One region of the Serratia sp. ID 25-353 genome, then DNA from elsewhere that is predicted to be linked to it. Evidence: predicted binding sites of a transcription regulator. Region 1 holds the regulator's gene; each other region holds the start of a gene.
What was found. Region 1 encodes LexA, which represses DNA repair genes until DNA is damaged. Its sites were predicted from a motif close to TNCTGTATGTACATACAGNA; they were not measured.
Positions count from the first base shown of each region.

Region 2: ACYF6X_RS09725 (metal-dependent hydrolase) is a predicted target of LexA. The motif match lies at 2,239-2,258, and genes of this name have one in related genera.
Region 3: sulA (SOS-induced cell division inhibitor SulA) is a predicted target of LexA. The motif match lies at 1,838-1,857, and genes of this name have one in related genera.
Region 4: ACYF6X_RS11740 (DNA translocase FtsK 4TM domain-containing protein) is a predicted target of LexA. The motif match lies at 2,321-2,340, and genes of this name have one in related genera.

Region 1 covers NZ_CM139236.1:4,609,223-4,613,436, reverse strand. The annotation lists gene plsB (glycerol-3-phosphate 1-O-acyltransferase PlsB) at 1-1,356, opposite strand, end outside; gene ACYF6X_RS22125 (diacylglycerol kinase) at 1,505-1,873, shown strand; gene lexA (transcriptional repressor LexA) at 1,976-2,584, shown strand; gene dinF (MATE family efflux transporter DinF) at 2,686-4,023, shown strand.
Region 2 covers NZ_CM139236.1:2,036,276-2,040,489, forward strand. The annotation lists gene ACYF6X_RS09715 (HdeD family acid-resistance protein) at 1-1,125, shown strand, start outside; gene hxpB (hexitol phosphatase HxpB) at 1,190-1,855, shown strand; gene ACYF6X_RS09725 (metal-dependent hydrolase) at 2,281-2,829, shown strand; gene ACYF6X_RS09730 (L-cystine transporter) at 3,011-4,214, shown strand, end outside.
Region 3 covers NZ_CM139236.1:2,358,390-2,362,603, reverse strand. The annotation lists gene ompA (porin OmpA) at 1-954, opposite strand, end outside; gene sulA (SOS-induced cell division inhibitor SulA) at 1,311-1,817, opposite strand; gene ACYF6X_RS11430 (TfoX/Sxy family DNA transformation protein) at 2,047-2,703, shown strand; gene yccS (YccS family putative transporter) at 2,708-4,214, opposite strand, start outside.
Region 4 covers NZ_CM139236.1:2,438,261-2,442,474, reverse strand. The annotation lists gene ACYF6X_RS11755 (LysR family transcriptional regulator) at 1-89, opposite strand, end outside; gene trxB (thioredoxin-disulfide reductase) at 165-1,136, opposite strand; gene lrp (leucine-responsive transcriptional regulator Lrp) at 1,791-2,285, shown strand; gene ACYF6X_RS11740 (DNA translocase FtsK 4TM domain-containing protein) at 2,406-4,214, shown strand, end outside.

The sequences.
Region 1 (4,214 bases):
CAGCATTTGCAGCAGGCTCTCTTTTTCCTTGGTGGCGCCACGCAGCTCTTTGGCATAGGTGCCCACTTCCATCACGTGCTCGTAACCGATGTAGATCGGCACCAGCGTGATCGGACGGGTGCCGCCGCGCAGCATCGCCTGGATGGTCATCGACAGGGTGCCGGTCTTCGGTTCCAGCAGGCGCCCGGTGCGGGAACGGCCGCCTTCCACGAAGTATTCCACCGAGTAACCGCGGGTGAACAGCTCGCCGAGGTATTCGCGGAACACCGTCGAGTAGAGCTTGTTGCCCTTGAAGGTGCGGCGGATGAAGAACGCGCCCAGGCGACGGAAGATCGGGCCGGCCGGCCAGAAGTTGAGGTTGATGCCGGCGGCGATGTGTGGCGGCACCAGGCCCTGGTGATACAACACGTAGGACAGCAGCAGATAGTCCATGTGGCTGCGGTGGCAGGGCACGTAGACGATCTCGTGGCCGTCCTGCGCCAGTTGGCGCACGCGCTCGGCGTTGGTGACGTTGATGCCCTGATACAACCGGTTCCAGGTCCAGCTCAGCACGCGGTCGGACAGGCGCACGGTTTCGTAGGAGAAATCGGCGGCGATCTCTTCCATCAGCGCGATGGCGTTCTGCTGGGCTTTCTCGTGCGAGATCTTCTTGCTGCGGGCCTCGTCCTCGACCGCTTTTTCGATCGCTTTGGACGCCAACAGCTTGTTGAACAGATCCTGACGGGCCGGCAGGCTCGGGCCTACCGCGGCCAGGCGCTGACGCGAGAAGTGCATGCGCGCCACGCGCGCCAGTTTCTGCGCGATGGTTTTATCCGTGCCGTGCTCGGTGGCCATGCGGCGCAGCGAAACGGTGTTGGAGAAACGCACGAAGCTGTCGCGGCCGAGCCACAGCACGGCGAAGAATTTCTGCACGCCATTCAACAGACGCAGGTGCGGCGTGCCGTGGCCTTCGCGGCCCGGCGAGCGGCCGAACATCACCGAAACCGGCAGCATCTGAATGTCGAGATCCGGATTGCTGCGATGCAGATCCAGATAGTCGTGGAACAGCTTTACCGACTCTTCTTTCGGGGTGTAATAGCGGAACACGCGCGGGCCGTCGTGAATGAACACGTAGCTCGGCAGCACGGTGCCGTCGATCTCCAGCGAGTTGAGCGGATCGGGCAGATCCTGCGCCAGGCACTGGGTGCGCAGCGTCAGCAAATCCGCCTTGGAATTGTAAGGTAAAACATACAGAATCGGCCGTGAGGGATCCAACCCTAGCTCGGTAACCGGATCTGAAGGGATGACCTTACTTCTTACCAACAATTTAAGTGGTAAATTCAATATTTTATAATAAATTTTACGCCAACCTGACATAACAACGTGAAGCCTCTTGTTAGCAATGCGCCGCAAGCATACCAGAAACTGGGTAGCAGATCTGTGGTGTTCGAAAACCGAGAGCCGTCAGCGCGGACTGTTCTAGACTCTTTTTATTATGACCGACCTCTGAGAAAGGCACGAAAACATGGCAAACCAAGCAACCGGACTGACCCGCATCATCAAGGCCGCCGGCTATTCCTATAAAGGGCTTTCCGCCGCCTGGCAACACGAAGCGGCGTTCCGCCAGGAACTGGTGGTCACCCTTCTGGCTATCATACTGGCTGTCTGGCTGGATGTGGGTGCGATAGCGCGCATTTTATTGATCGGATCGGTAGCGCTGGTGATGATCGTCGAGATCCTGAACAGCGCGATCGAGGCGGTGGTGGATCGGATCGGCAGCGAACATCACGAGCTGTCCGGCCGGGCCAAGGACATGGGATCGGCGGCGGTGTCACTGGCGATCGTGCTGGCGCTGTTCGTTTGGGGCACGGTCTTATGGCAGCATTTTGGCTGACGAAAGGCGCCTACTGACTGATTTTTATTTATTCTTCGGTTCCCAATCCGCGCTTACCTGTATATACTCACAGCAAGACTGTATAAACAAACAGGGGGCGGAATGAAAGCACTAACTACCAGACAGCAAGAGGTCTACGATCTGATTCGCGATCATATTTCGCAAACGGGCATGCCGCCAACGCGTGCCGAGATCGCGATGCGTCTGGGGTTCCGTTCGCCTAACGCCGCCGAAGAACACCTGAAGGCGCTGGCACGCAAAGGCGTGATCGAAATCGTCTCCGGTGCCTCGCGCGGTATCCGCCTGCTGATGGAAGAAGAAGAAGGGCTGCCGCTGATCGGCCGCGTCGCCGCCGGCGAGCCGCTGCTGGCGCAGCAGCACATCGAAGGGCACTACCAGGTTGATCCTTCCCTGTTTAAACCGAGCGCCGATTTCCTGCTGCGGGTGAACGGCATGTCGATGCGCGACATCGGCATTCTGGACGGCGATCTGCTGGCGGTGCATAAAACCCAAGACGTGCGCAACGGCCAGGTCGTGGTGGCGCGCATCGAAGACGAAGTGACGGTCAAGCGCCTGAAAAAACACGGCAACGTGGTCGAGCTGCTGCCGGAGAACAACGAATTCCAACCGATTGTGGTCGATCTGCGTCAGCAGAATTTCACTATCGAAGGGCTGGCGGTCGGCGTGATCCGCAACGGCGACTGGATTTAATCGCTGCCCCCTCAGTGCCGCCTCTTGTATCAATCGCCCCTGTTCTGGGGCGTTTTTGTTTCTGATTTTGCCCTTCGCCACTGCTACGGGAACGTCTCATCATGCGCTTGATTTCCGCCTTCACCAGCGACACCGATAAAGCCCTGTGGCGCCTGGCCCTGCCGATGATTTTTTCCAATATCACCGTACCGCTGCTCGGGTTGGTGGACACTGCGGTGATCGGCCACCTCGACAGCCCGATCTACCTGGGGGGCGTCGCGATCGGCGCGGTGGCGACCAGCTTCCTGTTCATGCTGCTGTTGTTCCTGCGCATGAGCACCACCGGTCTGGCGGCGCAGGCGCTGGGGGCACAGAACCCGCAGGCGCTGGCGCGCGCCTTTATGCAACCGCTGGTGCTGGCGCTGCTGGCCGGGGTGGCGATCGTCCTGCTGCGGTATCCGCTGATCGAACTGGCGCTGCAGATCGTCGGTGGCAATGGCGAGGTGCTGGAACAGGCGCGGCGTTTTCTTGAAATCCGCTGGCTGAGCGCCCCGGCGGCGCTGGCTAATCTGGTGCTGTTGGGTTGGCTGCTCGGCGTGCAGTATGTGCGCGCGCCGGTGATCCTGCTGATCGTCGGCAACCTGCTGAACATCGTGCTGGATATCTGGCTGGTGATGGGCCTGGGCTGGAACGTGCGGGGGGCAGCGGCGGCAACCGCCATCGCCGAATACGCCACGCTGCTGCTCGGCCTGTGGCTGGCGTGGCGGGTGATGCGCCTGCGCGGTATTACCCTGCCGATGCTGCGCCAGGCCTGGCGTGGCGATCTGCGTCGGCTACTGGCGCTCAACCGCGACATCATGCTGCGTTCACTGTTGCTGCAACTGTGCTTTGCGTCGCTGACCATTTTCGGCGCTCGCCTGGGAAGCGAGGTGGTGGCGGTCAATGCGGTATTGATGAATCTGCTGACGTTCACCGCCTATGCGCTCGACGGCTTCGCTTATGCGGTGGAGGCCCATTCGGGCCACGCCTACGGTGCCCGGGACGACAGCCAACTGCGCAAGGTGTGGCATGCGGCCTGCAGACAGGCGGGGCTGGTCGCGTTGGCCTTTGGCCTGGCGTATGCCGTTACCGGCCAGCAGATCGTGGCGGCGTTGACCTCCTTGCCGGAGCTGCGTGCGTTGGCCGCCCACTATTTACCGTGGCAGGTCATTCTGCCGCTGGTCGGGGTATGGTGCTATTTGCTGGACGGCATGTTTATCGGCGCCACGCGCGGCGCCGAGATGCGCAACAGCATGGCGGTGGCCGCGGTGGGATACGGCCTGGCGCTGTTTAGCATACCGCTGTTTGGCAACCACGGGCTTTGGCTGGCGCTGGCGGTGTTTCTGGCGCTGCGCGGCCTGGCGTTGGGCTGGATTTGGCATCGTCATCAGGTGCGCGGCAGCTGGTTTACCGCTCGCTAGAACGGACGCTGTGCTGGGTTATTTATTAATTTTATTTATGTTTTTGTTCACTTTTGCTTACATGTTTTCAACCCTGGCATTTTTGCGTTAGCTTGTTGTTTATTAGCGTTTTTTGTTTTTATTTTGTTTCTTAATGGTTTTTTATTCTGATATTTGGCTTTTTTATTTCCATATTTAACTAGAATGAATCA
Region 2 (4,214 bases), 2.5 Mb from region 1:
GCGATCATCCTGGCGCTGGAGGGGCTGGTGGCGATATCCGCCGCGCTGGTGATCGGCTCTTCGGCCAGCCGGCCGGTGCTGCTTAAGGGGCTGGGCTTCGTGTTTATGGCCTTTTTAATGTTGGACGTGCCCGCAGACGATAACATCGTCGCCACCGTGGTGTTTGGCAGCGCGCTGCTGCTCGACGGCGCCGTGCGCATCGCCTCCTCTACGGTGATTCAACACAGCCGATGGAAAACCGTGGCGCTGGCGGGCGGCGGCGAGATCCTGCTTTCGTTGATGATTTTTGTCGGCTGGCCGGCGCCGCATCGGATGACGGTGCCCTTTTGCCTCGGTGTAATGATGGTGCTTTCCGGCTGGGCTTTATTGCGTATCGCCCGGAGACTGACAAGCTTTTCTCTGAATCAGCACCCAACCCGGCAGCCTCCGCACCCGGCGGATGAGGCTGCGCCGCTCACGGTGTATGTCTGGACACCGATTGGTGCGGCTAAAGATCCGCGTCGGCGTTACATCGTCGACCGATACATCGCGGCGGTCGACGACGGTGGCAATATCTCCACCGGTCATGCCGCCCTGGCGCTTGCGCCGGATGTGTATATCAGTCACTACCCCCTCAACGACATCAGCCATTCCGTTCAGGATTTCCGCCAGTTGTTGCATGCCGGCGAACAGAACAACGTCGACGGACGTTTCCTGCCCGACCTGTCGGGCGAGATCGCCGCCTGGTGCCCCCCGGACAAGAAAATTCAGTTCTATCGCTATAACCCGGTGGCGCTGCGCGCATTCTGGTTGCGGTATCGGCAGGACGCAACTTACAACCTGACCCGGCGCAACTGTTCCACCACGGTCATCGGCGCGCTCGACAGTGCGCTGGAGGGCGTGCTGGGCGATAAACATCTGTGGCGCCGTTTTCTGTTACTGGTGCTGGATCCCAACCTGTGGATGCTGGCGGTACTGCGCAGCCGTGGCGAAAGCATGACCTGGACGCCGGGGTTGGTACTGGACTATGCGCGCATGTTGCAACAGGTCACCGAGCGTCAACACCAACGCTGGTGGCTAAAGTTGCGCGAGATGTGGAATATCCTTCGCTTTGGCAAAAGCCAAACGCGCAGGCAAAGATTTTAGTCTCGCCACCGGCGATGATAGAGTATCGGGCACATTCACCCGCGCCGGCAGGAGTTAACCGTTAATGGCTTATTCGCAACGCATTGAAACCGCAATTTTTGATATGGACGGCTTGTTGATCGATTCGGAACCGCTGTGGCTGCAGGCCGAGCTGGATATCTTCGGCGCGTTGGGTCTGGATCTGTCCGATCGCCACAAACTGCCGGACACCCTGGGGCTGCGCATCGATCTGGTGGTGAAGATGTGGTACCAGGCGATGCCATGGCAAGGGGTTTCGCTCGATGAGGTGTCGGCGCGGATTATCGAGCGCGCCATCGAGCTGGTGCACGAGACACGCCCGCTGCTGCCGGGCGTCCGCCAGGCGCTGGAGCTATGCCGCGAGCAGGGGCTGAATATCGGCCTCGCCTCCGCCTCGCCGCTGCACATGCAACAGCAGGTGCTGAAGATGTTCGATCTTGAGGGCTACTTCGATCAGCTGGTTTCCGCCGAATACCTGCCGTACAGCAAACCGCACCCGGAGGTCTACCTGATCGCCGCCGAACGGCTGGGCAGCGATCCGCTGCGCTGCATCACGCTGGAAGACTCCTTTAACGGCATGATCGCCACCAAGGCCGCGCGCATGCGTTCCATCGTGATCCCGGCCGCCGAATACCGCCACGATCCGCGCTGGGCGTTGGCGGACCACCAGTTGGAGACCCTGGAACAGCTCACCCCCGCCCATTTTGCCTGACCTGCGGCGTCGGCCACCGGCGCCCTGGCTTTACGGCTCTACGGCATAAAAGGGATCCGCGCTGCAAAACAAACGAAACAGCGTTTCATTATTATTGAATTGGCATGCTGTTGTTATTATGCTGGGCGGCAGAGAAAGCGACGGCCCGCGTAGCGTTGTCACTGCCACGCAGCGCTCTTCGCGGCCGCCGCTTCCTCCCGCCGCCGCACACTGAAAACCGCCTTCGTTTCTCTCCGTTCTGCACCGCCTATCGCCCGCTTTTTATTCTCACCCGTCGAAATCGATGATTTGTTACGCATTGCCGTAACAAGCCGTTGTAAAACCGGGGAAAATAAACAATTGGTTACAGGGTAACTGCTTCCACTACTGGGAATTTTCCCATATACTGGATAAATTAACAGTTTACCAGCCGGAATCGCAACAGCATGACCGCGGAAGGACACCTTATATTCTCTGTCGCTTGCGCGATCTTCGCCAAGAAGGCGGAAGTGACGCCAGAGCTGGCTACCGGCGACTGGTGGCACATCATACCCGCCGCGCTGCTGACCTCACTGCTGCCGGATATCGATCACCCCAAATCGGTGTTGGGTCAGCGTCTGCGCTGGATTGCCCTGCCCATCGCCCGCGCCTTCGGCCACCGCGGTTTCACCCACAGCCTGCTGGCGATCGCCGGCGGCATGGCGCTGTTCCAGCTGGACGTGCCGCGCAGCTGGCCGATCCCGGCCGACGCGCTGCACGCCATGATCATCGGTTACTTCAGCCATCTGCTGGCCGATATGCTCACTCCCGCCGGCGTTCCGCTGCTGTGGCCATGCCGCTGGCGTTTTCGCCTGCCGCTGCTCAACTCGCAAAAAGGCAATCAGCTCGAGCGCGTGCTGTGTCTGTGCCTGGTGGCGTTTGCCATCTGTTGGCAAGGTGATTTCACCCTGCCGGTGCAATCCTATGTCGAGCAAATCAGAAATATCAGACTCTGATCACAAAAACCCGCTCAACCCATCACCTCCATGTATATAAAACGAACAAAAACACACAAAAAGCTATATCAAATTCCATTTGGATATAAGTAGGCCACTCGGCAAACTGTTACGATATTTACATCGCGACATACGTGATGCGTAGTCGTTTTTATAAGAAAGATTATTGGAGACATTGGGGATGAATCTTCCGCTCGTGATTAACGTGCTGGTGTTTGTCGCGCTCCTGTTGCTGTTGGCGCAAACCCGCCACAAGCAATGGAGCCTGGCGAAAAAAGTGCTGGTCGGCCTGGTGGTCGGCGTGGTGTTCGGCCTGGGCCTGCAGCTGGTGTACGGCGCCGACAACCCGGTACTGAAAGAATCCATCAGCTGGTTCAACATCGTCGGCAACGGCTATGTGCAACTGCTGCAAATGATCGTCATGCCGCTGGTGTTCGCCTCGATCCTGAGCGCGGTGGCCAAGCTGCACAACGCCTCTTCTCTGGGCAAAATCAGCGTCCTGACTATCGGTACGCTGCTGTTCACCACGCTGATCTCGGCGCTGGTGGGCGTGCTGGTCACCAACCTGTTCGGCCTGACCGCCGAAGGCCTGGTGCAGGGCGCGCAGGAAAGCGCGCGCCTGACGGCGATCCAGACCAACTACGTGGGTAAACTGGCCGACCTGACCGTGCCGCAGATGGTGCTGTCGTTCATTCCGAAAAACCCGTTCGCCGATCTGACCGGGGCCAGCCCGACGTCTATCATTAGCGTGGTGATTTTCGCCACCTTCCTCGGCGTGGCGTCGCTGCAGCTGCTGAAAGACGACAAGCCGAAAGGCGAGCGCGTGCTGGTGGCTATCGACACCCTGCAGGCCTGGGTGATGAAGCTGGTGCGCCTGGTCATGAAACTGACGCCGTACGGCGTGCTGGCGCTGATGACCAAAGTGGTCGCCGGTTCCAACATTCACGACATCGTCAAACTCGGCAGCTTCGTGGTGGCCTCATACATCGGTCTGGCCATCATGTTCGTGGTGCACGCTGTGCTGCTGGCCTTCACCGGCGTTAACCCGATGAAGTTCTTCCGCAAGGTGTGGCCGGTGATCACCTTCGCCTTCACCAGCCGCTCGAGCGCCGCCAGCATTCCATTAAACGTGGAAGCGCAGACCCGCCGCCTGGGCGTGCCGGAATCCATCGCCAGCTTCTCGGCGTCGTTCGGCGCCACCATCGGCCAGAACGGCTGTGCGGGCCTCTACCCGGCGATGCTGGCGGTGATGGTTGCGCCGACCGTCGGCATCAACCCGCTGGATCCGGTGTGGATCGCCACCCTGGTCGGCATCGTCACCATCAGCTCCGCCGGCGTGGCGGGCGTGGGCGGCGGCGCCACTTTCGCCGCGCTGATCGTGCTGC
Region 3 (4,214 bases), 2.3 Mb from region 1:
GCCAGTAACTGCATCTGCTTCACCCATACCACGTGCAGAGATTTTGTCTGACGGGATGCCTTTGGAGACCAGGTAGTCAACAACGCTCTGTGCACGCTGTTCGGACAGTTTCTGGTTGTACTGGTCAGAACCAACGGCGTCGGTGTAACCCAGAACCACTACAGAACCGTCTTTAGGATCCATGGAGCTCAGCTGGGTGTACAGCTGATCCAGAGCCTGCTGGCCTTCTGCTTTCAGAGTAGACTTGTTGAAGTTGAACAGCACGTCAGACTTCAGAGTGAAACGCTTGGTTTCAACAACTGGAGCCGGAGCCGGAGCTGGTGCTGGTGCAACTACGTCATCCTGACCGAAGCGGTAAGAAACGCCCAGGCTCAGCATGGTGTTGTCTGGACGTGCGCCAACGGTACCTGCGTCACCGATGTTGCTTACGAACTGGTAATCCAGGCGGGTAGCCCAGTTTTTGGTCAGTGCGTATTCAACACCAACAGCAGCCAGCGGAGAAACGCCGGTGTCGTGGTCGCTCAGGCGAGTGCCGTTGCCGTAGTTAGCTTTGGAGTCTGCACGCCATACCATACCACCCAGACGAGTGTAGATGTCCAGATCGTCAGCAATTGGGTAGCTCAGTTTAGCGGCCAGTTGAACGCCCTGCGCTTTGAAAGCACCGTTGTTCACGCTGCCTTTGTAAGGCATGCGGCCGAGCCAATCATAGCCCAGTTCGAAGCCCAGGTATTGGTTTGCCTGGTAGCCCAAGAACGCGCCAGCACCCAGCTGATCTTTGTGGGTTGGGCCGTTGCCGATACCGTTCTGGTAACCGTTACCGTAGAAACCAGTGTCGTGGTACTGGGACCAGCCCAGTTTAGCACCGGTGTACCAAGTGTTATCTTTTGGAGCGGCTTGCGCTACGGTAGCGAAACCTGCCAGTGCCACTGCTAATGCGATAGCTGTCTTTTTCATTTTGCGCCTCGTTATCATCCAAATAGGCAATGAGCTTTAAAGCTGTTTAAGCCCTTGGTTAAATTCCTTCGCCAAGGTTTAAGCCCTCGTTTGTTACTCGCCAGTTTTTCTGACGTTATAGAGCAACCTTGGCGATGTAAAGTCTACAACGTGGCGCGAAAGTTACAAGTGTGATGTGATAAGGCTCTAAAAAAAAACGCGGAATCGTACATATTTGCTAACATTCTTAGCTTAAAAAATCGGCGGTTCATTGGGCGTTTTTGCTTGCCAAACCGCAGCCGGACTCGCTTTTTGCCTTCCCCCGCAAAGGTTCCGCTTATCGAGTGCGAAAATGATGGGAAAAATCCTAAATTTACTTAATGATACAAAGAAGAGTGAATTTTTAGGGTGGAACACTGTCCGTGAGTCGGGTCAATGTCACGTTGAGGACGCATGATAAACCCGTAGGCATTACCCAATTCTGCCGCACGTCTTAATTTTAGACGATCCTCCTCCGTTAGTTCGGGCAACCAGCCGAGAACCACGCTATAGTTCCCCGTTTGCAGCGCTTTTTCCATTGCCTCAACCGTATTCACCGGGCTGATTTGGCTCAACTGCACCATTTTATCCACCGGCAGGCCGGACTGCTGTAGCCATTGCTTGCTTAACTTTTGCTGCGGTGTCAGCCACAGCAGCCAGCGAGACTGCTTGCCCAGTTGCTGCAGCAGGGGCAACAGCAGTTGAGCCACTGCGGGCTGGCGCTCGTTGTAAACAAGTTCACTGATCAAGCCATTCTCTTTGCCGACATTCGTATTCTTCGCAACGCTGTTTGCGGTAAAAGAGCCATGGCTAAAATGAGGTTGGTAGAGTGATTGAGTACGCATAAAGTTCCCGCCCGTCGTGTTACTGTATGTTTATACAGTATCCCTGATTTCGGATAAGATCAACCCAAATTTTCGTAGCGGCTCGCATAATTGCGATCATTTTTTGTACCGGTGTTTTTTGTGATTGGCATGTGGGCAGATAGTGCGTATTTTCCTAATTAGTTGTTCACGTTACTCTTTTCATTGATAAGAGAAATAATACGACCGGAACCTAAAAAGGAGAAATGCTATGAAAAGGATGTCGACGCGGAGGATCGCGCAGGCTAAAAATTGCTTCGCGGCGCTGGGCGCCATCACCACGCGGTCACAGTTTGGCGGCTATGGGCTGCTGGCCGAGGGGGTCATGTTTGCAGTGGTAGCGGAAGGTGAATTGTACTTGCGAGCTACGGCGAGCATGGAACCGGCCTTTCGCGCCAGAGGGATGGTCAATATGGTCTATTCCAAGCGCGGAGCGCCCATCACCTTGCGTTATTACTGGGTTGACGAGTCGCTGTGGCGGGAACGCAACGAGTTGGTGGGGCTGGCCTGGCAGGCCATCAGGGAAGCGCGCCGAGAGCAGCAGGTCAAGGCCGGCGATCACGGCAGATTGAAGGCGTTGCCGAACATAGATGTCAACATGGAACGCTTGCTGTGGCGAGCGGGGATCCGCAACGCCTATGACCTGCGGCTGCATGGCGCTAAACGCAGCTATCTCCGCCTGCTGCAACAGCAGACCAATCTGGGTCTGCGCGTGCTGCTGTCACTGGGCGGCGCGATAGCCGGTTATCATCAGGCGGCATTGCCGACCGAATTGCGCAACGAACTGGTGCGCTGGTTCGATCATACGATGGCGATGCGCCGCCATGGGCATGAGCCAGTGGTTCAGGGCCCATTGAGTGGGCCCTGAATAATTAGGTTGCCTTATTGATTTGAGTGTGGAGTTCGGTGAGCTCCGGCAGCAGTTCGAGCATTAATCCCACCTGCTGCAAGACCAACTGTTCTTTGCTTTCAGGTTCCGGAACGGCTCTGCGAATGCGCTCCGCCAGCTGTTCCAGCGCTTTCGCAATGCGCTGGCTGTTCCGTTCTTCCTGATGCAAGGCGCCGTCCACGTAACACACGGCATCATTGAGCAGATCGAGTGTGGCAGGGGTATTCAGCCGCTCGCGGTGTGCCCCTAACGCCGAGATATAACTCAGGAGAGTGTGGTTTAGGCAGAGCAGGCGGAAGGCGGCTTCCTGTAATTCCTTGTCGGCCTTGGGATCGGCGGACATGTTGGAGATGACCGAAGCCAGTTCGGCATCGCTGTTGTGGGCATCTCGCCGCGCAATGCGGTAGGCGAGGCCGTTATCCTTACCCTGGTGGTATTGCACCAGAATGGCGTCCAGATAACGGCAGTTGGCATTCAGCGTTTTATCCACCACCGCCGGCAGTTGGCGGAACTTCCAGTCTGGCCAGATAAAGCTGACCGCCGCCCAGGCGATGGCGCAACCCAACAAGGTATCGTAAACGCGTGGTGCAGCCACTTCGAATCCCTCACCCAACAGGTTAAAGCACAGCAACACAAGCAGCGTGATGAACATCGTTGCATGGGCATACTGTACGGTGCGAAAAGCGAAGAACAGGACACCGGTGATGACGATCAACACCAGTTGCCCTTCCAGTGAAGGCACGAAATAGAGGATTGGCAGGCCGATCAGGATACCGGCCAGGGTGCCGATGATGCGCAGCGCCAGGCGCCGGCGGGTAGCGTTGTAGTTCGGTTGACAGACGAACAGGCTGGTCAACAGGATCCAGTAACCGTGCTGCATGCCGGTGAACTGGATGAAGGCGTAACCCACGCACAGCACCGCCGACATGCGGATCGCGTGGCGGAACAGGGCCGACTGCGGCGTCAAATGGCGGCTGATACGCAGCCGGATATCGCTCCAGCCGGTTAAGCGATCGTCGGCCAGGCTGTTCTCTTCTGCCTGCCCGCTGGCCAGCGTCTGCTCTGACTCGATATTGGCCAGCTGCGCATCGATCGCATGCAGGTTTTTCAGCAGGTGCGCCAGCGCCTTGGTTTGCTCTGAATTGCCCTGGGTTTCGGCGATGCGTGCCAAGGCTTCCTGAATGCGGCTGAAGGCCGGCTCAAAACGCGGATTGTGCTGGTATTTTTGCCGCAGCAGGATCGATTGTGCCAGTTGGCGGCAGGCGCGCGCCTGCATGCTCAGCAAACGCTGGAAGCGGAATAAAATATCGCTGTGACGGAATTGTCGGCTGAGCGCGTGATACTGAACGTGGGAAGAGCTGGCGCGTTCGTGGATATCCTGCGCGACAAAATAGTAGTGCAAGGTGCGGCGGGTGCCGCGCTGGCCGCGATCGCCTTTCAGGCGCGTCAGCAGCGAGGCTTTGGTCTGGTTAAGCAACGCGACCAACGCG
Region 4 (4,214 bases), 2.2 Mb from region 1:
TGCGTCATACCGCAGAGCGCCGCAGCCTGAGTGATGGTGCCGCTGTCGGCGACGGCAACCAGCAGGCGCCAGTGAAGAAGATTATGCATCGGCGTGCATCCTCTTGAGGAGCGAAGACAAAAAAAGCGGCCCGAGAGCCGCTTTTTGCTGGTGGTGAGAAAGCCTTAGCAGACTTCTGCGCCGGCGATGCCGTCCAGGTAACGCTCTGCGTCCAGCGCCGCCATACAGCCGGTGCCGGCGGAGGTGATCGCCTGGCGGTAAATGTGATCCATCACGTCGCCTGCGGCGAAGACGCCGGGGATAGTGGTTTGGGTCGCATTGCCGTGAATGCCGGACTGCACCTTGATGTAGCCGTTTTCCAGCTCCAGCTGGCCGCCGAAGATGCCGGTGTTCGGGCTGTGGCCGATAGCGATGAACACGCCGGCCAGCTCCAGTTCACGGGTTTCGTTTTCCGCTTTGGTGCTGCGGATACGCACGCCGGTCACGCCCATTTCATCGCCCAGCACTTCGTCCAGCGTATGGTCGGTGTGCAGCACGATGTTGCCGCTTTTCACTTTTTCCATCAGCCGGTCGATCAGGATCTTCTCCGAGCGGAAGCTGTCGCGGCGGTGGATCAGGTGAACTTCGGCGGCGATGTTGGACAGGTACAGCGCTTCTTCAACGGCGGTGTTGCCGCCGCCGACCACTGCGACTTTCTGGTTGCGGTAGAAGAAACCGTCGCAGGTCGCACAGGCGGAAACGCCTTTGCCCTTGAACGCGTCTTCGGAAGGCAGGCCAAGGTAGCGGGCGGAGGCGCCGGTCGCGATGATCAGCGCGTCGCAGCTGTATTCACCGCTGTCGCCGAACAGGCGGAACGGACGCTGCTGCAGATCGACGCTGTTGATGTGATCGAAGACGATTTCAGTCTGGAACTTCTCCGCATGCTCGCGCATGCGCTCCATCAGCGCCGGGCCGGTCAGGCCTTCGGCGTCGCCCGGCCAGTTTTCCACTTCGGTGGTGGTGGTCAGCTGGCCGCCTTGTTCCATACCGGTGATCAGCACCGGGCTCAGGTTGGCGCGCGCCGCGTAAACGGCGGCGGTGTAACCGGCCGGGCCGGAGCCCAGAATCAGTAATTTGCTATGTTTAGCCGTGCCCATGAATAACCTCTTTATTCCACAATGGCGGACAATGGAACCGATTGTAGGGAAAATGGCGCAGTAAAAAAAGCGCCGGGCGACGTTGTTAACGATTTGTATGATAGTTGTCGCCTATTAATGCACCCGCTGTTGGCAAATCGCACGCCAAACGCAGAAATTTACCTTATCAAAGCCGCATTCGGCCACTGAATCACCAACCGCGCAAAAACGGCGCATTCTGCGACTTGAGCCGCTCCTGGCTGGGGTTTACCAACCAGCGATTCATAACCAAAAATGGGATGCAGACTTTTCGTGACGGTACGTTGTTCTGATTTTGCTTCTTTTACTTTGACAATCCGCTGCGCATTTGCGAAAACATCATAGGAAGAAGAAATTATCCCCGTAACACCAGCAAATCGTACGTATTTGCGCCGCGAGGCGGCAATGCGCGGTGGGTTTGCGGAGCAGGGCGCGCAAGCGTTTGCTGATTTTTTCTCGACCTAAACGTCGTTACCGGCGTCGCGCGGGGTTGGACAGACAGGCTGTGCGGCGTGGAATGATGGTAGTGAAGAAGCATATGACAGGCATCGGGTCTTCGCTTGGAACGAACCCTTACACATTGACGTTGGCTAGGGTGTGGCAAGTGCACGGAAGAAAATAAGAGAGACAATAATAATGGCAGACAACAAGAAACGCCCGGGTAAAGATCTTGACCGTATCGACCGCAACATCCTGAATGAGCTGCAGAAGGATGGGCGTATTTCGAACGTCGAGCTTTCGAAGCGCGTGGGGTTATCCCCGACACCATGTTTAGAACGCGTGCGCCGTCTCGAGCGCCAGGGTTTCATTCATGGCTATACCGCATTGCTTAACCCGCATTATCTGGATGCGTCCCTGTTGGTTTTCGTGGAAATCACGCTGAACCGCGGCGCGCCGGATGTGTTTGAGCAATTCAACTCGGCAGTGCAGAAGCTTGAAGAGATTCAGGAGTGTCATCTGGTTTCCGGTGATTTCGACTACCTGTTGAAAACCCGCGTACCGGACATGTCGGCTTACCGCAAATTGCTGGGCGAAACCTTGCTGCGTTTGCCGGGGGTCAACGACACCCGTACCTATGTAGTGATGGAAGAAGTGAAACAGAGTAACCGTCTGGTTATCAAAACACGGTAAGGTGCAGGTGCAAAACCTGATTAAATTGGTTACACTCCTGTTTATTCATACAGTTTCGGCGCCGGGGAAGCTTCTCGGCGCTGTTGCTATGTCAGCTAACAGGAACCTGGAGAGCCTTTCTTGAGCCAGGAATATACAGAAGATAAAGAAGTTACCCTGAAAAGACTCAGCAGTGGCCGGCGTTTGCTGGAGGCTGTGCTTATCGTGGTAGCGATTTTTGCCGTTTACCTCATGGCTGCGCTGGTCAGTTTCAACCCGTCTGACCCAAGCTGGTCGCAGACCGCGTGGCATGAGCCGATTCACAATTTGGGCGGCGGTGTCGGGGCCTGGTTGGCCGACACGCTGTTCTTCACCTTCGGGGTGCTCGCTTACGCGATACCACCGATCATGCTGATCCTGTGCTGGGCGGCCTATCGCCAGCGCGGCAACAGAGACTACATCGACTATTTCGCGCTCTCCCTGCGCCTGATCGGCACCCTGGCGTTAGTGCTCACCTCCTGCGGGCTGGCGGCGCTGAACGTTGACGATCTCTATTACTTCGCTTCCGGCGGCGTGATCGGCAGCCTGCTGAGCAACGCCATGTTGCCGTGGTTCAACGGCATCGGCGCCACGCTGGCGCTGCTGTGCGTGTGGGCGGCGGGGTTGACGCTGTTTACCGGCTGGTCCTGGCTGGTCATCGCCGAGAAGATAGGCGGGGCGGTGCTGGGCGTCGCGACAGTGATGACCAACCGCTCACGCCGCGAAGAGCGCTATTTCGAGGATGACGAGCGTTACGTTGACGACGAGCCTGAGCAGGCAGGGAAGGGCGCCGCAGCCGCGGTTGCCGCGACCGCCGCCGGCGCCGCGGTTGCCGATGACGACGTGCTGTTCTCCGCGCCTTCGGTCACCGAAAGCGCCAAAGAGGCGGCGGAAGACGCCGCCGATCCGTTGCTCAGCGGCCTGCGTGCCGACGATGGTGAGGTTGAAACCGACGCCGCGCCAATCACGCCGGCGGCTTCGCCTGCACCAGCGGTAAAGGCAGAGATCCACGAGCCCGTTGCCGCACCGATCGCCACACAGGCGCCGTCGGTAACGGTGGCGCCGGCCGCGCCGGCCTCGGTCAATCAGCACCCGGTGAGCGCCCCGGCGCAAGACGCCACGCCGCCGCTGTATTCCTTCGAGATCCCGGAAGAAACGCCTGTACCTAAGGCGACGCGCCCTGTCGATCCTTATCAGGATGACGATGAGCCGCGCCTGGGCAATTGGCAAGAGCCGGCTGCACCGCAGCCGCCGGCGCGTTCTCCCTTTGATTTTACCGCCGCGCAGCGCGATAGCGTCGACATCGGTGGTTCGGACGGTTTCAGCGCTACCGGTGCCAAGCCACAGCTGGATACGGCAGCCGCTGCTGCTGCAGGTACCGCGGCGGCGACCTTTATGCCGGCCTTCACGGCGACCAGCGACAGCAATTCGCAGGTTAAACAGGGCATCGGCCCTGAGCTGCCGCGGCCGAATCCGGTACGTATTCCGACCCGTCGTGAGCTGGCCTCATACGGCATCAAGCTGCCTTCGCAGCGTGCGGCCGAGCAGGAACAGCGCCAGGCGGAGCCTCAACAGCCGACGGCGGTGAATCCGCAGGAAGAAGAGGCGCAGCAAGAAGCCGCGCTGCGCCAGGCGTTCGCCACGCAGCAAAGCCAGCGCTATGGCGAAAGCTACGAGCCGGAGCAGGATGATGAAAATGCTCAGCAGGAAGCCGAGCTGAGCAAGGCGTTCGCCGAACAACAGAACCAACGTTACGGTGAAATCCAACAAGACGATGAAGAGGCGCGGCAAGAGGCTGCGCTGCGCCAGGCGTTCGCCGAGCAGCAGCAGGCGCGTTATGGTCAGCAAGAGACTGCCCCGCAGGCGCCTGCCGCCAGCCCGGTCGATACCCGCAATGCTTTCAGCTTCTCG